Regions from separate parts of the Streptomyces sp. NPDC088350 genome, predicted to be linked through region 4. Evidence: riboswitches for the same ligand, from Rfam matches in the RefSeq annotation. Region 4 holds a riboswitch; each other region holds the start of a gene.
What was found. Region 4 has a riboswitch for cyclic di-AMP ahead of ACIQBL_RS01110 (transglycosylase family protein). Riboswitches for the same ligand answer to the same signal wherever they lie in the genome.
Positions count from the first base shown of each region.

Region 1 (5,509 bases), on a different contig from region 4:
GCAGTCTGTGGGGGAAAGCAGCGAGGGGAAGTCGGGCCGAGGCCGCGGTCCGACGCCCCGCTCCGGACGGTTCGCAGGGCCGTTCCGGGCTCGCTTCACGTGTGGGAAACTGGTCTAGACAACCCTGAGACTCTGAAGGGCAGCATCACATGGCTGAGCGCCGCGTCAACGTCGGCTGGGCGGAGGGCCTTCACGCCCGCCCCGCCTCCATCTTCGTCCGGGCCACCACGGCCGCGGGTATCCCCGTGACGATCGCCAAGGCCGACGGCAACCCCGTCAACGCGGCCTCCATGCTCGCGGTCCTGGGCCTGGGCGCCCAGGGCGGCGAGGAGATCGTCCTCGCCTCCGAGGCCGAGGGCGCGGACACGGCCCTCGACCGACTGGCGAAGCTGGTGGCGGAGGGCCTCGAGGAGCTCCCCGAGACCGTCTGAACGGCTCCCCATTGATGGGGGCGGTGCTTTTCGCCCAAAAAACGATGTACCGCAAGCTCGAAGGGCTCGTCCGAATTACCGGGCGAGCCCTTCGCAATTCCCCTTGCGGGCAGCAGAAATAATCCCCCGCGAATTATCTCCTCTTTGTATACGGTGCCCGTGTTAATGCCGCAGGCCGGACATGTTTACGGGAGGTTGCGAAGTCCTCACACGATCCGGGCCGTGCGCGCCGTTCGCCCCGCCGGGAAAGCGCAGCCGGTGCGCGGTGCCCGCCCGCTCGGTGTGCAGGGCCGTGATCGCCCGCGCGCGCTCGCTGTCGCCGCGCGCCACCGCGTCCACGATGGCCCCGTGCTCGGCCCAGGACTCGACGGGGTTGGCCGGCGCGTCCACCGCGTACATCCAGGCGATCTTGTGCCGCAGCTGGGTCAGCATCGAGGTCAGCGCGGGGCTCCCGGAGGCCTGTGCCAGCGTCTCGTGGAACCAGCTGCCCAGGGAGCGCAGATCCTCGCTGTTGCCCCTCCTGGCGCGCTCCTGGCCCAGCCTGACGAGGCCGCGCAGCACCTTCAGGTGGGCCTCGGTGCGCCGCTGGGCGGCCCGCGAGGCGCCGAGCGGCTCCAGCAGCATCCGCATCTCCAGCAGGTCGGCGGCCTCCTGCTCGGTCGGTTCCGCGACGCACGCGCCCGCGTGCCGCCGGGTCACCACGAACCCCTCGGCCTCCAGCGTGCGCAGGGCCTCCCGGACAGGGACGCGCGAGACACCGTACCGGCGCGCGAGGAGTTCCTCCGTGAGCCGGCTCCCGCGCTCGTAGACACCGGCGACGATGTCGTCCCGGATCGCCGTGCATACCGAGTGCGCCGGAATACGCATGTCCGACCTCCGCCTTAATCCCCGTGAAACGTCGACGATTGACGTGTGTTCCGTGACTCTATTGCAATGAGCGGGAATTTCCGATGGCGGACCGGAATCCATGCATATTTTTTGGACAGATGGGCTCCGGAAACGCCGAAAGCCCCGGCCGGGCGGGCCAGGGCTTCGGGAAGGGCGGCGTTGTGTCGTCAGACGTTCACGCCGTGCGTGCGGAGGTAGGCGACCGGGTCGACGTCGGAGCCGTACTCGGCGGTCGTCCGGGCCTCGAAGTGGAGGTGCGGTCCGGTGACGTTGCCGGTCGCCCCGGAGAGGCCGATCTGCCGGCCCGGGGTGACCGTCTGGCCGACGCTGACGCCGATGGACGACAGGTGGCCGTACATGGTGTACATGCCGTCGGCCATCTTGATCACGACCTGGTTGCCGTACGAGCCTCCCCAGCCGGCCGCGACGACGGTGCCGGAGCCCACCGCGTGGACGGAGGTGCCGGTCGAGGCGTGGAAGTCGATGCCCGTATGGGCGCCGGAGGACCACAGGGAGCCGCCGGTCTTGTAGCCGGTGGAGACGTACGAACCGTAGACCGGCGCGACGAAGGTGTTGAGCTTCTTGCGCTCGGCCTCGCGGGCGGCGCGTGCCGTGGCCTCGCGCTCCGCCTTGGCCTGCGCGGCGGCCCTGGCCCGGGCGGCCTCCTTGGCCAGCGCTTCGGCGGCGGCCTGCTTCTGGGCGGCGGCCTGGGCGTCGATCTTGTCGGCGACGGACTCGCCGATGGCGACGACGGGGGTGAGACCGGTCTGCTCGACGGAGGTCTCGGCGGCGAACGCCGGGGCGGTGGCGAGGGTACCGACGACGCCGGTGGTGGCGAGCGCCGCGACGCTCGCGGCGCGAACGGTGGTGCGGTGGGTCCGGCTCGGGCGACGGTGCTTCCCGGTGGCGCGGGTGAACGCCATGGAGTGGCTGGTCCTTTCCTTCCTTCTCGCCTACCGGGTTAGCTGACGGGTTCGGAGCAGGAAGGTCTCCTACGGACCCCCTCGCGGTACGCGGGCGTCCGATTCACCCCAGGGACTCTTGATGTGGGTCCCCGGCTCCCCTGGCTCGCGCCGTACGGGGACTCGGCGATGACTGTCCGGTGCCGCGAGTGCGGCGCGGTGCCTGACGGACAGCCGGACCGACGCTAAGGGGGGCCACTTTCAATCCCCAAACGGATCACGGCTTTTGTTGGGTATGCCACAGGGCAGACAGGCAACCTCTCCCCAATTCGGACATTAGGGAGCCCTGGTGACTCTTTTGTCACCAGGGCTCCCACACGCGCGTGCTGCTACGCGGCTCTCCGCGCGACTCTCTACTCGGCCGGTACGACGGTCACTTCGCCGATGCCGAGCGCCTCCACGGGCTCCTTGATCTGCTCCGCGTCGCCGACGAGGATCGTCACCAGACGGTCCACCGGGAAGGCGTTCACGACCGCCGCGGTAGCCTCCACGGTGCCGGTCGCGGCGAGCTGCTGGTACAGCGTCGCCTGGTAGTCGTCGGGCAGGTGCTGCTCGACCTGGTCGGCCAGCGTGCTCGCCACGGCCGCCGCGGTCTCGTACTTGAGCGGCGCCACCCCGACGAGGTTCTGTACGGCGACATCGCGCTCGGCGTCGGTGAGGCCGCCCTCGGCGAGCTTGCGCAGGACCGTCCACAGGTCGTCCAGGGCGGGACCGGTGTTCGGGGTGTCCACGGAGCCGCTGATGGCGAGCATCGAGGCGCCCGTGCCGTCGGGTGCCGAGCGCAGCACCTGGCCGAACGCGCGCACACCGTAGGTGTAGCCCTTCTCCTCGCGCAGGACGCGGTCCAGGCGGGAGGTGAGGGTGCCGCCGAGGCAGTACGTGCCGAGCACCTGGGCGGGCCACACGCGGTCGTGCCGGTCGGATCCGACGCGGCCGATGAGCAGTTGGGTCTGGACGGCGCCGGGCCGGTGCACGATCACGACCCGCCCGGTGTCGTCGGCGGTGACCGGCGGCACGGGGCGCGGCCGGCCGGCGGAGCCCGTCCACGAGCCGAGGGTGTCGGCGAGCAGCGCGTCCAGGTCGATGCCGGTGAGGTCGCCGACGACCACGACGGTGGCCGTCGCGGGGCGGACGTGCCGGTCGTAGAAGGCGCGTACGGCCCCGGAGTCGATCTTCTGGACGGTCTCCTCGGTGCCCTGGCGCGGGCGCGACATGCGCGAGGTCGCCGGGAACAGCTCCTTGGAGAGCTCCTTGGCCGCGCGGCGGGACGGGTTGGCCGTCTCGTGCGGGATCTCGTCGAGGCGGTTGCGGACCAGCCGCTCGACCTCGCTGTCGGCGAAGGCGGGCGCCCTGAGGGCGTCCGACAGCAGGCCGAGGCCCTTGGCCAGGCGCGAGGCCGGGACCTCCAGGCTCAGGCGCAGCCCGGGGTGGTCGGCGTGCGCGTCGAGGGTGGCACCGGAGCGCTCCAGCTCGGCGGCGAACTCCTCGGCGGAGTGCTTGTCGGTGCCCTCGGAGAAGGCGCGCGCGGTGATCGTGGCGACACCGTCCAGACCGGCCGGTTCGGCCTCCAGGGGCGCGTCCAGGAGCACCTCCACGGCGACGACCTGCTGGCCGGGGCGGTGGCAGCGCAGGACGGTCAGGCCGTTGCCCAGCGTCTCGCGCTCGGGCGCCGGGAAGGCCCACGGCCTGGCCTCGCCGGCCTGGGGCTGCGGGTGGAATTCCATCGTGGCGAGCTCGGTCACTTGGCCGCCTCCTCGTTCTCGTCGCCGGCCGCGGCCGCTGCTTCGTCGTCCTCTTCGTCCTCGTCCGCGATCGGCTCGTACACGAGCACCGCGCGGTTGTCGGGTCGCAGGCGGGCCTTGGCGACCTCCTGGACCTCCTGTGCCGTCACGTCCAGGACGCGCTGTACGGCGGTCAGGGCGAGCTGCGGGTCGCCGAACAGGACGGCGTAGCGGCACAGTTCGTCGGCGCGGCCCGCGACGGTGCCGAGCCGGTCCAGCCACTCGCGCTCCAACTGGGCCTGGGCGCGCTCCATTTCCTCGGCCGTGGGGCCCTCCTCGGCGAACCGGGCGAGCTCCTCGTCGATGGCGGCCTCGATGACCGGCACCTCGACGTCACCGGACGTCTTGACGTCCAGCCACCCCAGGGAGGGCGCTCCCGCCAGTCGCAGCAGTCCGAAGCCGGCCGCGACGGCCGTACGGTCGCGCCGTACAAGGCGGTTGTAGAGGAGCGAGGACTCGCCGCCGCCGAGGATGGTGAGGGCGAGGTCGGCCGCGTCGGACGCGCGCGTGCCGTCCTCCGGGAGCCGGTAGGCGCACATCAGGGCGCGGGCCGGGACCTCCTCGACGACGACCTCGCGCAGCTCGGCGCCCATCGTGTCGGGCAGTGCGCCGTCACGGGGCGTCGGCTTGCCGTCGTGCGCGGCGATGGATCCGAAGTACTTCTCGACCCAGGCGAGTGTCTGCTCGGGGTCGATGTCGCCGACCACGGACAGGACGGCGTTGTTGGGCGCGTAGTAGGTGCGGAAGAACGCGCGCGCGTCCTCCAGGGTGGCCGCGTCCAGGTCAGCCATCGAGCCGATGGGCGTGTGGTGGTACGGGTGGCCCTCCGGGTAGGCGAGGGCGGTCAGCTTCTCGAACGCGGTGCCGTAGGGCACGTTGTCGTAGCGCTGGCGTCGCTCGTTCTTGACGACGTCCCGCTGGTTCTCCATGGACTCGTCGTCGAGGGCGGCGAGCAGGGAACCCATGCGGTCGGCCTCCAGCCAGAGGGCGAGCTCCAACTGGTGGGTGGGCATGGTCTCGAAGTAGTTCGTGCGCTCGAAGCTGGTGGTGCCGTTGAGCGAACCGCCCGCGCCCTGCACCAGTTCGAAGTGTCCGTTGCCCTTCACCTGTCCGGAGCCCTGGAACATCAGGTGCTCGAAGAGGTGAGCCAGGCCGGTACGCCCCTTGACCTCGTGGCGGGAACCGACGTCGTACCAGAGGCACACCGCCGCGACCGGGGTCAGGTGGTCCTCGGAGAGCACCACGCGCAGACCGTTGGCCAAGCGGTGTTCGGTCGCTGTCAGACCGCCGGATCCTGCCTCGGCGGTGGCCGTGTGACCCATGGGCATGTACGTCCCTTCGATCGCGGATTCTCTGGCTGGAACCGCAGAAATCCTGCTCGTCCCGCCACTGTATGCAAGCGTGCGGACCGTCGGCGAAGTTCCCGGCGGACGTACGCCGAGAGCGA
Region 1 covers NZ_JBIVNL010000019.1:42,841-48,349, forward strand. Annotated here, with positions in the region: gene ACIQBL_RS44345 (HPr family phosphocarrier protein) at 150-431, shown strand; gene ACIQBL_RS44350 (GntR family transcriptional regulator) at 594-1,298, opposite strand; gene ACIQBL_RS44355 (M23 family metallopeptidase) at 1,487-2,242, opposite strand; cyclic di-AMP (ydaO/yuaA leader) riboswitch at 2,255-2,420, opposite strand; gene ACIQBL_RS44360 (M16 family metallopeptidase) at 2,635-4,023, opposite strand; gene ACIQBL_RS44365 (M16 family metallopeptidase) at 4,020-5,390, opposite strand.
Region 1: linked by a shared signal. The riboswitch ahead of ACIQBL_RS44355 (M23 family metallopeptidase) and the one ahead of ACIQBL_RS01110 (transglycosylase family protein) in region 4 are both predicted to bind cyclic di-AMP.

Region 2 (5,509 bases), on a different contig from region 4:
CCTGTTCGTCCACACCCTGTTGCAGAGCCCCACGGCCGCCCTGTGCCTGGGCCCGATCATCGGAGACACGCCATGAGCGGCAACAACATCGAGGACAAGTTCCCGCGCGCCCTGTGGATACGACTCATCATCTACATCGCCGTCGGCCACCTCTTCGCGGCCTTCATCTACCTGCTGTTCTCCCTGGGCGCCAAGTAGCCCGCCGCAGCCGTCGGTTCAGTCGAGCAGGCGCTCGCGCAGCCGCTCCCGGACCTCCGGGGTGATCCCCAGCCCCTGCTCCAGATAGGTGTCCACCCCGCCCCAGGTCTCCTCGACGGTGTCGAAGGCCGCCGTCAGATACTCGGCGCGGGCGTCGAAGAGGGGGCTGAGGAGTTCCATCACCTCGGGGGAGTGGCCCGCGGCGGAGGCGCCGCTGCGGCGCACTTGATAGCGGCGGTGCTTGGCGTTCGACTCCAGGTAGTCGGCGAGGATCGCCTCGCGCTCCACGCCCACGGCGACAAGCGTCACGGCTATCGACAGGCCCGCGCGGTCCTTGCCCGCCGCGCAGTGCATCAGCGCGGGGACGCTGTCCTCGGCGAGAGAGCGCAGCACCTGGGAGTGCTCGGTGGTGCGCTCCTTGATGATCGTGCGGTACGAGGCGATCATCCGGTCGGCGCCCTTGCCGTCGCCGAGGATCCCGCGCAGCTGTTCGATCTCGCCGTCCCGGACCATCTTCCAGAACTCGGAGCCGTCCGCCGGGTCGCTCAGCGGCAGGTTCACATTGCGCACTCCGGGCAGCTCGACGTCGGGGCCCTCCAGCTTCTGGTCCGACGCGTTGCGGAAGTCGAAGATCGTGTGCAGCCCGAGGGAGGCGAGGAACGCCGCATCCTCGTCGGTCGCGTGCGCCAAATGGCCGCTGCGGAACAGCACTCCGTGCCGCACCTGCCGTCCGTCCACCGTCGGAAGTCCGCCCACGTCCCGGAAATTGCGCACTCCGGACAACTCCGGCTCGGTCGACGGAATCTGCTGCGTCACGAGGACTCCTCCCACTCGGCCCGACGGCGCGGCTCACCGGCGGGCACGTTCCCGACGATACGACATCGATTCCTCGGGCCATGAGTTGTCCACAGACGTTGCCTCACAGGCCCCGGGCCATTGATGATGTTGCCACTTGAGTGGACTTGTTCGAATCTGTGAGGGACTTGATGCTGGAGATCGCCGAGAACGGCCGTACGTGGGTGCTGTCGGGCCCCACGAGCAGCTACGCCGTCCATCTCACCGAGCGCGACGAGCTGCTCCACCTGCACTGGGGCCCCGCCATCGCCTTGGCGGACGCCGAGGAGCTCGCCGCCCGCCCGCTGCCCGGCGGCTCCTCCTTCGAGTCCCCGCTCGACGGACGCGAGGAGTACCCCGTCGAGGGCGGCCCCCGCTTCGCCCGGCCCGCCCTGTCCGTGCGCACGCCCGAGCGCCGGGGCACGGAATGGACCTTCGAGCGCTACGACACCGAGGACGACGAGCTGCGGCTGCGCTTCCGGGACAGCGGACTGGCGATCACCCTGCACTACCGGACGCGCGGCGACGTCGTAGAGCGCTGGACGACCCTGGACAACGACGGGCCCGGGGCTCTGGAGCTGTTGCGCGCCGACTCCGCCGTGTGGACGTTGCCCGAGCGGGAGGGATGGGGGCTGTCGCAGTTGCACGGGCGGTGGGCCGCCGAGTCCCGGCTGGTGCGTTCCGGTCTCACCTACGGTGAGAAGGTCATCGGCAGCCGTCGCGGACACACCGGACACCAGCACCTGCCCTGGGTCGCCCTCGACCTCGACGCGACCGAGGAGCGCGGCGAGGTCTACGGGTGTGCTCTCGGCTGGTCGGGGTCCTGGCGGATCGCCGTGGCCCAACTCTCGGACGCGCGCGTGCAGATCAGCGGCGGCGCCGGGTACGACGACTCCGGGCTGCTGCTCCTGGAGCCGGGGGAGTCCTTCACGACCCCCGTCTTCGCCGGCCTGTGGAGCGACGGCGGCTTCGGGGCGGCCAGCCGCACCTGGCACACGTACCAGCGGACGTACGTCATCCCGGACGCGGACCAGGACCGGCCGGTGCTCTACAACTCCTGGGAGGCCACCCAGTTCGACATCTCCGAGGAGCAGCAGGGCGTGCTCGCGCGGCGTGCGGCGGCGGCCGGGGTCGAGCTGTTCGTGGTCGACGACGGCTGGTTCGGGAAGCGCACCAGCGACCGCGCCGGACTCGGCGACTGGACCCCGAACCCGGACCGCTTCCCCGGCGGTCTCAAGCCGCTCGCCGACTACGTGCACGCGCTCGGCATGCAGTTCGGCATCTGGGTCGAGCCCGAAATGGTCAATCCGGACAGCGACCTGTACCGCGCGCACCCCGACTGGGTGCAGTTCCAACCGGGACGAAAGCGGACGGAGTTCCGCAATCAGCTCGTGCTGAACCTGGCCCGAGAGGACGTCCAGGAGTACCTCTGGGAGCGCCTCGACACGCTGCTGACCAGCGCCCCGATCGACTATGTGAAGTGGGACTTCAACCGCTGCTTCACCGACGCCGGCTGGCCCGGCGAGGCCTATCCGCAGCGCCTCTGGGTCGACCATGTGCACGCCCTGTACGGCCTGTTGGACCGGCTGCGGGCGGCCCACCCGGGCGTGGCCTTCGAGTCCTGCTCGGGCGGTGGCGGCCGGATCGACCTCGGCATCATGAGCCGCACGGACCAGGTGTGGACCTCGGACAACACCGACCCGCTCGACCGGCTCGCCATCCAGCACGGCTTCAGCCAGATCCACCCCGCGCGCGTGATGGCCGCCTGGGTCACCGACAGCCCGAACACCCAGCTCAACGACCGGGTCAGCAGCCTGCGCTTCCGATTCGTGAGCGCCATGGCCGGGGTGCTCGGCGTGGGCGGCGACCTCTCGGAGTGGACCGAGGAGGAACTCGCCGAGGCCCGCCGGTGGGTGGACCTCTACAAGGAGATCCGGCCGCTCGTGCAGCACGGCGACCTCCACCGGCTGCGCCCGCCGACGGGCGGACTGAGCGCCGTGCAGTACGTGCGCGGCGACGAGACCGTCGTCCTCGCCCTGCTCCAGGCGCAGCACTACGGCGAGCCGTTGCCGGCGCTCCGGCTGCGCGGGCTCGACCCGTCGGCGTCGTACGAATGCCTCGAAACGGGCGAAGTCCACCGAGGCGCGGTCCTGTTGCATCACGGGCTGCGGACCGGGTTGCGTGGTGACCTCGATGCGACGGTTCTCCGACTGCGTCGCATCTGAGCCTTCTGTCCTAATTGCAGCCTTCGTTCCAACTCGCTCTGGAATAAGGGAACCTGAGGGGCATGTACGTGATCAGCGTCATATTCGTGACCGTACGTCGTTCGTCATGTTCACGTAATTGACGTGCTTTTCCAGGGGAATTGAAGGATGGACCCCCGGGGAATTCACGGAGGGTGACTGTGAATTCCCACAGGGGATCACAAGAAACGCATATCCGTGGAACCTCCTGCTTGTCCCTTTGCGTCTTCCTCGCTTACGTTCGCCACCAATCCGGACGGACGCCCAATCCTGCCGCCGCCCGGACTCCGCACACACCCACCCGTATGCGGCAGGAGCGGGGGACCCACAGGTAGGACGCCTGTTCCGGTCTCCGGAACGGGCTTGGGGTAAAGCCGCGACCAGCGCGCGGCCGGGCATCTCCAGCCCGCACCCGACAGCTCACCTCGCAGGCGCCGGAGAGGAATTCGTCATGCCCGCGAAGGGTAAGCACCGCCGCCCGAAGTCCCCGCGACTCGCCCGCTCGATAGCCGTAGCCGGAACCGGCGGCGCCGCGCTCGCCCTGCCGCTCATGGGGGCCGCCGGCGCCCATGCCGCGACTACGACTTCCGCTCCGGAAAAGGCCGTTCAGTCGGTTCCGGCCAGTGAGAAGACGGTTGCGGAGAAGACGACCGCCAAGGCCGCGAACGTGAAGACGTATGCGGTGAAGGCGGGTGACTGGCTCGCGAAGATCGCCGAGGACCAGGACGTCACCGGCGGCTGGAAGAAGATCTACCAGGACAACCGTGAGGCCATCGGCGGCGACCCGTCGCTGATCCACCCGGGCCTGAAGCTCACCCTCGGCCAGAAGGCCACGACGAGTGGGACGGGCAAGTCGTCCAAGTCGTCCAAGCCGTCCGGTTCTTCGGCGCCCTCGTCCTCGTCGTCGTCCTCCTCGTCCTCCTCGTCTTCCTCGAAGAGCACGACGGCGACACAGAGCGCCGAGAGCACCAGCACCTCCAGCGGCTACACCCTCCCCGTGGTCGGCGCCACCATCGGCACCGGCTACCACGTCGCGGGCAGCATGTGGTCCAGCGGCTACCACACGGGCGTCGACTTCGTCGTCCCGACCGGCACCACCGTCAAGGCGGTCGCCGCCGGCACGGTCGTCTCCGCGGCCTACGACGGCGCCTACGGCAACGAGGTCGTGATCCGGCACGCGGACGGCGAGTACTCGCAGTACGCGCACCTGTCGCAGCTGTCCGTCTCGGCCGGCCAGACCGTGACCGAGGGGCAGCAGATCGGCCTCTCCGGTGCGACCGGCAACGTGACCGGCCCGCACCTGCACTTCGAGATCCGGACCACTCCGTACTACGGCTCGGACGTGGACCCGGTCGCCTACCTCCGCTCGCACGGCGTCACCGTCGGCTGACCTCTCGGGGCCCGGCGCAGGGCAGTTCCTGGCGTCAACGCCCCTGCTCAGAGGCTTATTCCGACTTTGGGCAACCCTTTACAAGTGGCTTATCTCACCGCCCGTCAACCCCTAAATACGATCGCGTAGGTCACACTCCAGGGTGAATTATGGTTGCCGTGGCTAACGATTCGAAGAGCGACAGCAGATCAGTGATCGGGTCGTACGTGGCGGTGGGGGACAGCTTCACCGAGGGCGTCGGCGACCCCGGGCCCGACGGGGCGATGGTCGGCTGGGCCGACCGGTTCGCGGTACTGCTCGCGGACCGCCGACCCGAGGGCGACTTCGAGTACACCAACCTTGCCGTGCGCGGGAAACTGCTCGACCAGATCGTGGCCGACCAGCTCACCCGGGCCAAGGAGATCGGCCCGGACCTGGTCTCCTTCTGCGCGGGCGGCAACGACATCATCCGTCCCGGCACCGACCCCGACGAGGTCGCCGAGCGCTTCGAACGCGCGGTCGCCGACCTCACCCGTGCCGTCGGCACCGTCATGGTGACGACCGGGTTCGACACCCGTGGTGTGCCCGTGCTCAAGCATCTGCGCGGCAAGATCGCCACCTACAACGGACATGTCCGGGCCATCGCCGACCGGTACGGCTGCCCGGTGCTCGACCTGTGGTCCCTGAAGACGGTCCAGGACCGGCGGGCCTGGGACGGCGACCGGCTGCATCTCTCTCCCGAGGGGCACACGCGCGTGGCGCTCCGCGCAGGCCAGGTCCTCGGCGTCGAGGTCCCGGTCGACCCGGACCAGCCCTGGCCCCCGCTGCCGCCGCGCGGCACGCTCGACATCCGGCGCGACGACGT
Region 2 covers NZ_JBIVNL010000003.1:651,822-657,330, reverse strand. Annotated here, with positions in the region: gene ACIQBL_RS12860 (helix-turn-helix domain-containing protein) at 1-76, shown strand, start outside; gene ACIQBL_RS12855 (DUF6126 family protein) at 73-198, shown strand; gene ACIQBL_RS12850 (tyrosine-protein phosphatase) at 217-1,014, opposite strand; gene ACIQBL_RS12845 (alpha-galactosidase) at 1,185-3,257, shown strand; cyclic di-AMP (ydaO/yuaA leader) riboswitch at 3,560-3,722, shown strand; gene ACIQBL_RS12840 (peptidoglycan DD-metalloendopeptidase family protein) at 3,727-4,665, shown strand; gene ACIQBL_RS12835 (SGNH/GDSL hydrolase family protein) at 4,857-5,509, shown strand, end outside.
Region 2: linked by a shared signal. The riboswitch ahead of ACIQBL_RS12840 (peptidoglycan DD-metalloendopeptidase family protein) and the one ahead of ACIQBL_RS01110 (transglycosylase family protein) in region 4 are both predicted to bind cyclic di-AMP.

Region 3 (5,509 bases), on a different contig from region 4:
CTCAGCCGCAGCACCGGCAGGGTGGGGATGCCCTCGCGCAGGTCCGTGCCCGGGGTCTTGCCGGACTCGTGGCCGTCGGAGGCGATGTCCAGGACGTCGTCGGCGAGTTGGAAGGCCACGCCGAGCCGCTCGCCGTACTGGGTGAGGACGTCCACGACCGTGTCGTCGCAGCCGGCCATCATCGAGCCGAAGCGGCACGCCACCGCGACCAGGGAGCCGGTCTTGCCGCCGAGCACGTCGAGGTAGTGCTCGACCGGGTCGCGCCCGTCGGACGGGCCGGCCGTCTCCAGGATCTGGCCGGTGACCAGCCGTTCGAACGCCTCGGCCTGCACGCGCACCGCTTCGGGGCCGAGGTCGGCCAGAGTGTGCGACGCGCGCGCGAAGAGGAAGTCGCCGGTGAGGACCGCGACCGAGTTCCCCCAGCGGGTGTTGGCGCTGTCCACGCCCCGGCGCACGGCCGCCTCGTCCATCACGTCGTCGTGGTACAGCGTGGCGAGATGGGTCAGCTCGACGACGACGGCCGAGGGCACGACACCCGGCGCGTAGGGGTCGCCGAACTGGGCGGCGAGCATCACGAGGAGCGGCCGGAACCGCTTCCCGCCCGCGCGCACGAGGTGCTGGGCGGCCTCCGTGATGAAGGGGACCTCGCTCTTGGTGGCTTCGAGCAGACCCTCCTCGACTGCCGCCATTCCGGCCTGGACATCGGCTTCCAGAGCCTGGTCCCGCACGCTCAGCCCGAACGGCCCGACGACGGTCACGAGGGGTCTCCTGTCTGCTGGTGTCCCTGGGCGGTCACACGGATTGTCGATAGGTCGCTGCCATCACTCAAGTCAGCGTATCCGGTCGGCATTCGATCACCGGTGCCACCCACCCCCGTCCAGGCCAGGCGGTATCGGATCACGACCGGTATGTTTTTGATCAACTGATAAGAACGGACATTTATCGACTTACCTGGAAGTAGTGGAGCGCGTCCCGAACCGCACTGGAAGCCGAGCCCGACAGCGAGCCGCCTCCCGAGGACGACCACGCCTTCTTCGGCCAGCCCAGGGGCCTGCTCACACTCTCGGGGCTGGAGGTCTGGGAGCGCTTCTCGTTCCTCGGCATGCAGGCCATCCTCGTCCTCCACTTCGCGGATTCGGTCGCGCACGGCGGCATGGGCATGTCGTCCGGAACGGCCGCGTCCGTGTCCGCAGCCTACGGAACGCCGGCCTATCTCGTCTCGGTCTCGGACGGCTGGCTCGCCGACCGCATCCTCGGCCTGGTCAAGGCAAGCACCCGGGCGTCGCATCCGGCTCGCGGTGTCGTCGGCGTACTGGCCGTGGATCTGGCCCCAGCCGGAGTCGGCGGCGGGGTTCACGCCGGACCCGGAGGGGAGTGCGCTGGAACTCCCGGTGCGGGACCGGGAGTTGACTGCCGATATTCGTTTCGGCGAACCCGAGGAGGCCGAGCCGCTCGGGGTGCACCACCCGGCCACGCTCGACGAACCCCGGCACGGCGGCACGCGCGTGTACCCGGACGGGCTCGAATTCACCGAGGACGCGCTGGAGACGTACACGATCGACGAGGCGGACCCGTTGTCGGCCCGTACGCGGTCCGACCGGTCGATCCGGCCGCACCGGCCGGAGCCGGGGTGGGACACGACCGTGCGGACGCGGTCGGAGATCACTTGCGACGAAACGGACTTTCTCACCTCTAACGAGGTGATTTGCACCGAGGGTGGCGAAGTGATCTTTCACCGGACCCGGGAGAAAAGGATTCCGAGAACTGCCAGTTGAGGATGAATGCCCGATTTGCCGTTCTTCATTCTTCCGTGAGTTGGGTCACGCGTTTCCATGAATGGCCTGTGTCCCGGTCTGCCCGCGTTTCCCCTTGCGCCGTTTGACAGTTGAAGCTTGGCTCGCGCAAAGGATCAAGTGCCCCATACGCCCCAGACCAAGGTCAATAGGGGTGAGGTGTGATTCCGCCACTTGTTCCGGACATGTGCTCTCGCATACGTTCCCGGCCTGTCGAGCGGAACGCCGAATCCTGCCGCCGCCCGGCATCCCAGTCACGAACACATCTCGCACGGCAGGAGCGGGGGAACCAGGTAAGTCGCCGGACCGGCCATTGCACCGGGACGGCTTGGGGTTAAGTCACGTCCGTGAGGGCGTGGCCGGGCACCTCCCAGCCCGAACCCGACAGCTCACCTCGCAGGCGACGGAGAGGAACCTCGTCATGCCTGCAACCGCTCAGTCCCGCCGCGCCCGCCTTGTCCGCCGTGCCGTTGTCGCCGGTACCGGTGTCGCGATCCTCGCCCTGCCGATCGTCGGGGCGACCTCCGCTTCCGCGGCCACCACGTCTTCCACCTCGACCACGCTCGCCGGGTACCCCAACACCCTTGACGGGTGGATCCGGGAGTCGCTCGCGATCATGGCGCAGAAGGGGATTCCGGGGACGTACAACGGGATCTACCGGAACGTGATCCGTGAGTCGTCCGGTAACCCGTACGCGATCAACAACTGGGACTCCAACGCGGCGGCCGGTACGCCGTCGAAGGGGTTGCTTCAGGTGATCGACCCGACGTTCAGCGCGTATCACGTTGCCGGGACTGCGTTCGATCCGTATGACCCGGTTGCGAACATCACGGCTGCTTGTAACTACGCGGCGGCGGTGTACGGGTCTATCGACAACGTTTACGGGGCTTACTAGAAAACGTTGGATCAGCCACGACGGTTGTGTTTTGAGTGGCACCGCCGTCGTGGCTGGTCGCGCCCGCGCGGCGGAGCCGCAAATTGATACAGCCCCGCGCCCCTAAAAACCTTCGCTGAGGAGTCTTTCCAGGACCAGGGCGATTCCGTCGTCCTCGTTCGATGACGTCACCTCGTCCGCCACCGCCTTCAGTTCGGGGTGGGCGTTGGCCATCGCCACTCCGTGTGCCGCCCAGTCGAACATCGGGATGTCGTTCGGCATGTCGCCGAAGGCGATGGTGTCGGACGGGGTCAGGCCCAGGTGTTGGGCGGCGAGGGCCAGGCCGGTCGCCTTGGTGATGCCGAGTGGCTGGAGTTCGACGGTGCCGGGGCCGGACATGGTGACCGAGGCCAGTGAACCGACCACCGAGCGCGCCGTGGACGCCAACTCGTCGTCCGCCAGGGCGGGGTGGCGCAGCAGCACCTTGCTGATGGGTTCGGACCAGAGGTCGTCGCGCCGGCCCACCCGTACCGCGGGGAGCGTGGGGTGCGGCATCAGGTAGCCGGGCTCGATCAGGGTGAGGCCGTCCACGCCGTCCTGGTCGACGGCCGCGTACACCTGGCCCACCTCCGCCTCGATCTTGCCGAGCGCGGTCTCGGCCAGCTCCCGGTCCAGGGTGACCGACCAGAGCAGACGGTCCGCGCCGGCGTCGTACAACTGCGCGCCCTGTCCGCACACCGCGAGCCCCCTGCTGCCGAGGTCGTCGAGGAGCGGGCGCACCCTCGGGGCGGGCCGGCCGGTGACGACGAGGTGCCGGGCGCCGGCCGCCGTGACCCGTCGCAGTGCGGCGAGGGACCGGTCGGAGAGCGTGTCGTCGCCGCGCAGCAGCGTTCCGTCCAGGTCGGTGGCGATCAGTGCATATGCGAGGGGTGCGGCCATGATCAGAGAATACGGATGGAAAGGCCCCCGGACTCGACGCGAACCGGACGGCTGCCGCCTTCACATGCGTTGACCGGTGTTCCGGTTGACTTGACGGTGACGGCGGTCATGCCGACTCCCGGACGACCAGTTCCGTCGGCAGGATCACGCCCGCCGTGTCCTCTCCGGCGATCTGGGCCAGCAGCATCCGCACCATCTCGGCGCTGATGCGGTCGTAGGGCTGGCGCATGGTGGTGAGGGCCGGGGTGATGGAGGTGGCCGCCGCCGAGTCGTCGAAGCCTCCGACAGCGATGTCATCGGGGACCGAACGGCCGGATTGTTGAAGGGTGTTGACGACTCCCAGGGCCATGAGGTCCGAGGCTACGAACACCGCGTCGATGTCGGGGGCCTGGGACAGGAGTCTGCGGGCCGCTTCCTCGCCGCCCGTGCGGCGGTAGTCGCCCTCGACCACGAGCGCGGGGTCGTGGGGCAGACCCGCCTCGGTGAGGACGTCCCGGTAGCCGGCCAGGCGGTCGGGGCCGCCCGGGGCGTCGAGCGGGCCGGTGACCATGCCGATGCGGCGACGACCCCCGGCGACGAGGTGGCGGACCATCTCCTGGGCGCCGTCCCGGTCGGCCGCGGCCACGTAGCTGTACTTGGAGGCGGTGCCGAGCGGCTTGCCGCAGGCCACCAACGGGATGCCGGCGTCGCGGAGTTCGGCCGCGACCGGGTCGCCGCTGTGGTTGGAGACCAGGAGGACGCCGTCGACGTGGCCCGAGGTGATGTACCGCGTGAGGCGGCGGCGGTCGTCCTTGGAGGAGGCCAGCATCAGCAGCAGCGGGATGTCGTGCCGGGCCAGGTGTTCGGTGCAACCCCGCAGCAGGACATTGAAGTTGGGGTCCTCGAAGAACTTCTCCTGCGGCTCGGTGAGGAGGAACGCCACCGAGTCCGACCGTCCGGTGCTCAGGGAGCGGGCGTGCCGGTTGACGACGTAGCCCGTCTTCCTGATCGCCGTCTCCACGGCGGTGCGCGCGGCCGGTGAGACGTAGTGGCCGCCGTTCAGGTACCGGGAGACGGTCCCCCGGGAGACCCCTGCCTCCCGGGCCACGTCGTGGATGGTGGGCGGTTTTCGGCGTCCGTTCGGACTGGTGGTCATGTTCCTCGTTCTGCCCGTTCGGGTGCGGTGGGGGGAGGTACGACTCAGTGCTTGTGTCTCAGGCCTTTACCGATCCGCTCAAGAGATCCAGTGACCAGAACCGCTGGATCACCAGGAAGAGCCCGATCAGCGGCAGGATCGCGAGGAAACAGCCCATGATGACCAGGGTGTAGAGCGCCGGTTGCGAGGCGCCCTGGGAGAGCAGGGTGTAAAGGCCCAGTGTGAGCGGGAACTTGTTGTCGTCCGCGAGCATCACGTACGGCAGCAGGAAGTTGTTCCAGATGGCGACGAACTGGAACAGGAACACCGTGATGAGCCCCGGCATCATCATCGGCACCGCGATCCGCGAGAAGATCCGCCACTCGCTCGCGCCGTCCATGCGGGCGGCTTCGAGGAGTTCGTTGGGCACGGCCGCCGCCGCGTAGATACGGACGAGGTAGACGCCGTAGGGAGAGAGGATCGACGGCAGGAGCATCGACCAGTACGAGTCGGCCAGGCCCATCTTGGACAGCAGCAGGTACTGCGGGACGGTCAGCACGATGCTCGGGACCAGGACGCCGGCCAGCATCAGCTTGAAGACGAACTCCCGGCCGCGGAAGGCGAATCGGCCCAGCGCGTAGCCCGCGGCGGCGGAGACCGCGGCGGAGAGCAGGGCGCCGCCGCCCGCGTAGAAGAGGGAGTTGAGCATCCACTGCCAGAAGATGCCGTCCCGGTAGGAGCTCAACTCCCTGAAGTTGTCGAGGAATCCGGTGCCGGGGGCGAAGGTGA
Region 3 covers NZ_JBIVNL010000014.1:162,723-168,231, forward strand. Annotated here, with positions in the region: gene ACIQBL_RS39815 (polyprenyl synthetase family protein) at 1-758, opposite strand, end outside; partial or broken gene ACIQBL_RS39820 (MFS transporter) at 983-1,270, shown strand; partial or broken gene ACIQBL_RS39825 (peptidase S15) at 1,275-1,775, shown strand; cyclic di-AMP (ydaO/yuaA leader) riboswitch at 2,007-2,209, shown strand; gene ACIQBL_RS39830 (transglycosylase SLT domain-containing protein) at 2,215-2,688, shown strand; gene ACIQBL_RS39835 (HAD family hydrolase) at 2,791-3,606, opposite strand; gene ACIQBL_RS39840 (LacI family DNA-binding transcriptional regulator) at 3,713-4,741, opposite strand; gene ACIQBL_RS39845 (carbohydrate ABC transporter permease) at 4,800-5,509, opposite strand, start outside.
Region 3: linked by a shared signal. The riboswitch ahead of ACIQBL_RS39830 (transglycosylase SLT domain-containing protein) and the one ahead of ACIQBL_RS01110 (transglycosylase family protein) in region 4 are both predicted to bind cyclic di-AMP.

Region 4 (5,509 bases):
CGGTCCGAGCGGGCCGGGGCGCCGGTCTTGATCTGGCCGCAGTTCACCGCGACGGCGAGGTCGGCGATGGTGGTGTCCTCGGTCTCGCCGGAGCGGTGGGACATCATGCACTTGAAGCCGTTGCGCTGGGCCATCTCGACGGCGTCCAGGGTCTCGGTCAGCGAGCCGATCTGGTTCACCTTGACGAGCAGGGCGTTGGCGGTGCCCTCCTCGATGCCGCGGGCGAGACGCTCGGGGTTGGTGACGAAGAGGTCGTCGCCGACGATCTGGACCTTGTCGCCGATGCGGTCGGTGATGACCTTCCAGCCGGCCCAGTCGTCCTCGTACAGCGGGTCCTCGATGGAGACGAGCGGGTACGCGGAGACGAGCTCCTCGTAGTACTCGGTCATCTCGGCGGCCGAGCGGGACTTGCCCTCGAACTCGTACTTGCCGTCCTTGTAGAACTCGGACGCGGCGACGTCGAGCGCGAGCCCGATCTGCTCGCCGGGGATGTAACCGGCCTGCTTGATGGCCTCGATGATGAGGTCGAGGGCGGCGCGGTTGGACTCCAGGTTCGGGGCGAAGCCGCCCTCGTCGCCGAGGCCGGTGGACAGGCCCTTGGTCTTCAGCACCTTCTTGAGGGTGTGGTAGACCTCGGCGCCCCAGCGCAGCGCCTCGGAGAAGGACTCCGCGCCGATCGGGGCGATCATGAACTCCTGGATGTCCACGTTCGAGTCGGCGTGCGAGCCGCCGTTCAGGATGTTCATCATCGGAACGGGCAGCAGGTGCGCGTTCGGGCCGCCCAGGTAGCGGAAGAGGGGGAGGTCGGACGCCTCGGAGGCGGCGTGCGCGACGGCGAGGGAGACGCCGAGGATGGCGTTGGCGCCGAGGGAGCCCTTGTTGTCGGTGGCGTCCAGGTCGAACATCGCCTGGTCGATCAGACGCTGCTCGGTGGCGTCGTAGCCGACGAGCTCCGGGCCGATCTGCTCGATGACGGCGAGGACGGCCTTCTCGACACCCTTGCCGCCGTAGCGGTTCGGGTCACCGTCACGCAGCTCGATGGCCTCGAAGGCACCGGTGGAGGCGCCGGACGGAACGGCGGCACGACCCGTGCTGCCGTCGTCGAGGCCGACCTCGACCTCGACCGTGGGGTTGCCTCGGGAGTCCAGGATTTCCCGGGCTACGACGACGTCGATGGACGGCACGAGCATCTCCTTCTTGGGATCTGACGCGGCTACGGCAACACCGCAGCGGCTCTGCGAGACGAGCCTAACCGGCTCGGGGCGATTGGCCATCCGGTCGGCCGCCTGATGGACAGAACCGAGAGTAAATTGTTTCCGAACGGAACAAAGCGCTTCGCCAAAGAGCGCACAAAATCACCGGCGGGCACAAAAAAAGCCCCGCCCCGGTGCGTACGGGGGAACACGCACCGGAGCGGGGAGCCCGTGGGGGACGGGGGTGACCCTCACGAGGTCTCCATAGTGGACACCACGGCTGTGAGGGCGCTGTGGTTAAGCTACGAGCCGCGTATGTCACTTCAGGTGGAGCTGCTGGCCCGGGAAGATGACGTCGGCGTCGTCGATGATGTCCTTGTTCAGCTTGAACAGCTGCTGCCAGCCGCCCTTCACCTTGTGCTTCTCGGCGATGGAGCTGAGGCTGTCGCCCTTGACGACCTTGTACTCGCCGTCACCCTTCTTGACCTTCTTGCCGGTCGGGGTGGTGACGGTCTTCTTGGCGGCCGGGCGCTCGGCGGAGCGGGAGGCCGTCGTGTCCGTCGAGCGGGTGCTGGTGCTGCCACTGGAGGAGCTGCCGCTCGACGAGCTGTTGCCGCTCGAGGAGCTGCCGCCCGAGTAGGTGGCGCTGGAGAGGCCGGTGCCGCAGGTGGGCCAGGCGCCCTTGCCCTGGGCCGCGAGAACCTTCTCGGCGACGGCGATCTGCTGGGACTTGGAGGCCTGGTTCGCGGTGGAGGCGTAGGCGGTGCCGCCGTACGCGGCCCACGTCGAGGCGGAGAACTGCAGGCCGCCGTAGTAGCCGTTGCCGGTGTTGATGGACCAGTTGCCGCCGGACTCGCAGCTGGCGACCGTGTCCCACTCGGACGCGGTGGCGGCGGAGGCGCCACTGGCCGCCATGAGCGGGGCGGCGATGGCGACGCCGGTCACGCCGGCGAGCGTGGCGACGCGAGTGGCCTTGGACGGACGGCGGTGCTTGCCCTTGCTGGAAAACAGCATGGAAAATCCCAATCCCCTCACCGACGCCTACGAGGTGAGCTGTCGGGTTCGGGCCGTGTGAGTTGCCCGGCCGCACACCTCTCGGTGCGCGGCTTAACCCCAAGCCGGTTCCGGTGTCTCTCGACTCCCGGGCCCGGCGCTTACCTTGGGTCCCCCGCTCCTGCCTACGGCGCTTGACGCGACGAATGTTCCCGGAGGCCGCTGGCAGGACTCGGCGTGTGCGGCAGCCGGGGCTCGTGGTGACGAGCGGCCTTGACCGTAGACACGGAATCGGCGGAATTTCAAAGACGATCAGGGCTTCTGAGACTCATCCCACACTTTGATCAAACCGGACATTCGACGCGAAGCGTGACGTGAACTCCCGCTGCCCTCCTGCTACTTTTCGCCCGTTTCCGTACCGACGTCCAAGGTCTGACCGGCGGCGATCCGGGTCGGATCGGCGCCTATCACCTTTTTGTTCTCGGCGTAGAGCGCACGCCATCCGCCGTCGTAGCCAAGGGAGTCGGCGATGGACGCGAGGGAGTCACCGGCGCGGACCGTGTACGTCTGCGCCGTGACGCCTTCCTCGGCACCGGCTCCGCGGTGCTTGCCTGCGCTCGACCCACTCCCGAGCGCACCGGTGTCGACGAGGCTCCACTTGCCCGCCGCCTGCGCCGAGTTGTCCGATTCATCGAGTTTCGGAGATGCGGTCGCCGAGTCGTCGCTCACGGAAGGGGCGGCGGACTTGTCGGACTTGGCGGAGCTCGCGGAGTCCTTCGTCGCGGCGGGCGAGGGGCTGCTCGACGGGTCGCCGGTGGAGGAGTCGGACGTATCGGACGAAGTCGAGTCCGTGTTGCTGGAGTCGGACAGTCCGGAGGACGCCGAGGAAGGGGAGGAGTCCGTCGAGCCGGAGGAGTCCGTCGAGCCGGAGGAGTCCGTCGTGCCGGTCGACGGCGAGTCGCTCGCGACGCCCGTGTCGACGTTCGTCGAACCCGAGGTCGTGGTGAGACCGGAGAGCAGGGAGCAGGTCATCCAGGGCGAGGTGCCCCGGTCGTCGAGGATCTTCTCGGCGACGGCTATCTGCTGGGAGCGGCTGGCCAGGTCGGCGCTCGGGGCGTAGTCGAGGCCGCCGTACTTGCTCCAGTCGTCCTGGGACAGTTGCAGGCCGCCGTAGTAGCCGTTGCCACTGTTCTCGCTCCACGAGCCGCCGCTCTCGCACTGGGCCACCTTGTCCCAGGTGGTGCCGTCGGCGGCGTTCGCGGCGGCGGCGCCGAGGAGCGGGATGGCGATGGCGGAGCCGGTGACGCCGGCCGCGACGAGGAGTGCCGGAGCCTGACGGGGGCGACGGTGACGACCGTTCCCGGAGAGCATGCGGAGGCCTTTCGCGTGACGGCGGGGGGACCGCGCGGCGGGTGGTGCGGGGCGCCGCGCTGGTACGTGAACGTAGCCGCACTCGATCACTTGTCACAAGTCAATGCCACGTAGATCACGTGAAGATCACAGAGTTGAGGAAGTGTCATCTTCGGGTTTACGGGGTGGGATTGCGGGTTCAGGTTCGGGTTCACCGGGGCGGAGTGCCCGCTCGGGGGTGAACTCCACGGGCAGGGTGCGCAGTCCGCGCATGATGAGCCCGCCGCGCCAGCGCAAGTCGGCCGGGTCCGCGGCGAGTTGGAGGTCGGGGAGGCGGGTGAGGAGGGTGGCGAGCGCGGTCTGGCCCTCCAGGCGGGCGAGCGGGGCGCCGAGGCAGTAGTGGATGCCGTGGCCGTAGCCGAGGTGTTGATTGTCACGCCGTCCCAGATCGAGGACGTCGGGATCGGCGAACCGTTCCGGATCGCGGTCCGCGGCGGCCAGGACGACGAGTACGGGGTCGCCGGCCGCGATGTCCTGTCCGCCGAGGGTGAGGGGGCGGGTGGCGAAGCGCCAGGTCGCCAGCTCCACCGGGCCGTCGTAGCGCAGGAGTTCCTCGACGCCGGTTTCGAGGAGGCCGTGTTCGCCGGCGGCCAGGGACTTCTGGAGGCGGGCGCGCTGCTCGGGGTGGGTGAGGAGGGCGTAGGTGCCGTTGCCGATGAGGTTGACGGTCGTCTCGAACCCGGCGAAGAGCAGGATGAAGGCCATGGCGGCGGCCTCGTTCTCGGTGAGGTGTTCGCCGTGGTCGGAGGCGCGGATGAGGCCGGAGATGAGGTCCTCGCCGGGGAGGGGTTCCGGGCTGTCGGGGAGGGCCTCGCGCTTGCGGTGGATGAGGTCGGCGAGATAGTCGCGCATCTTCTTCACGGACCGGGCGACCCCGCCCCGCGGTCCGCCGCCGTGGCCTGCTTTTGTATGTCGCAGCATCATGCCCGCCCAGTCGCGGAAGTCGTCCTGGTCCTCGCGGGGGACGCCGAGCAGGTCGCAGATGGCGTAGATGGGGAGCGGGAAGGCGAAGTCGTGGATGAGGTCGGCGGAACCGGTCCGCGCGAAGCGGTCGATGAGGTCGTTCGTCAACTCCTGCACGCGCGGGGCGAATTCGGCCACCCGGCGGGGCGTGAACGCCTTGCTGACCAGCCGGCGCAGGCGGGTGTGGTCCGGCGGGTCGATGTTGAGCAGATGCGTCATCAACTCGGCCTTGCGTTCGCCCGGGATACCGGTCTTGCCCTTGGCGTGCGCCGGTTCGTCGTGGTGCGCGGGGTTCTTGGAGAGGCGCGGGTCGGCGAGGGCCTGCTTGGCGTCGGCGTGCCGGGTGACCAGCCAGGCCTCGACCCCGCTGGGGAGCCGCGTCCTGTGCACGGGGTCGTGCTCGCGGAGCCAGGCGTAGGCGGGGTAGGGGTCGGTGGCGAACTCCCAGGTGAAGAGTTCGGGGGCGGCGCGGGGCTCGTCGTGGTGCATGGCCCGACTTTATGCAGCGGGCGGAAGTGCTCCTCCGGTACATGGAGGGGCTCCTCCGCATCGGATGCCGTGGGCCGATTCCGCCTCGGCGATCCGGGTCACCGTGAGTGCGTGCCGGGGGTCCTGGATGCTGTCGCCGAAAATGTGACACTTCCCACCGGGAGTGTCACATTCGCGGAACTGGGCCCCGGCCGCCGGCGGATTCGCCACCCCCGTCCGTACCGGACGGGCCCCTCTACATACGTACGTCGTGCGTACGTCCCGGCGCGCGAAAACCCGTTGGCGGGCCACGGCGACCGCTGCTACTTTCCGGGAGGCCGTGCGAGAGAACGAGGAGGTGGTACCCGTGGACACAGTATCGACGTGGGTGCTCCCCTCCGGGGTCACGGCCGGGCGATAGGTCGTCCGGGAGCGCCGCTCCGAGCGCTCCCGAAAGGCATGACCATGCGCTTCACTTCCGA
Region 4 covers NZ_JBIVNL010000001.1:237,904-243,412, reverse strand. Annotated here, with positions in the region: gene eno (phosphopyruvate hydratase) at 1-1,190, opposite strand, end outside; gene ACIQBL_RS01110 (transglycosylase family protein) at 1,512-2,207, opposite strand; cyclic di-AMP (ydaO/yuaA leader) riboswitch at 2,217-2,389, opposite strand; gene ACIQBL_RS01105 (transglycosylase family protein) at 2,583-3,557, opposite strand; gene ACIQBL_RS01100 (cytochrome P450) at 3,684-5,048, opposite strand; gene ACIQBL_RS01095 (alpha/beta hydrolase) at 5,493-5,509, shown strand, end outside.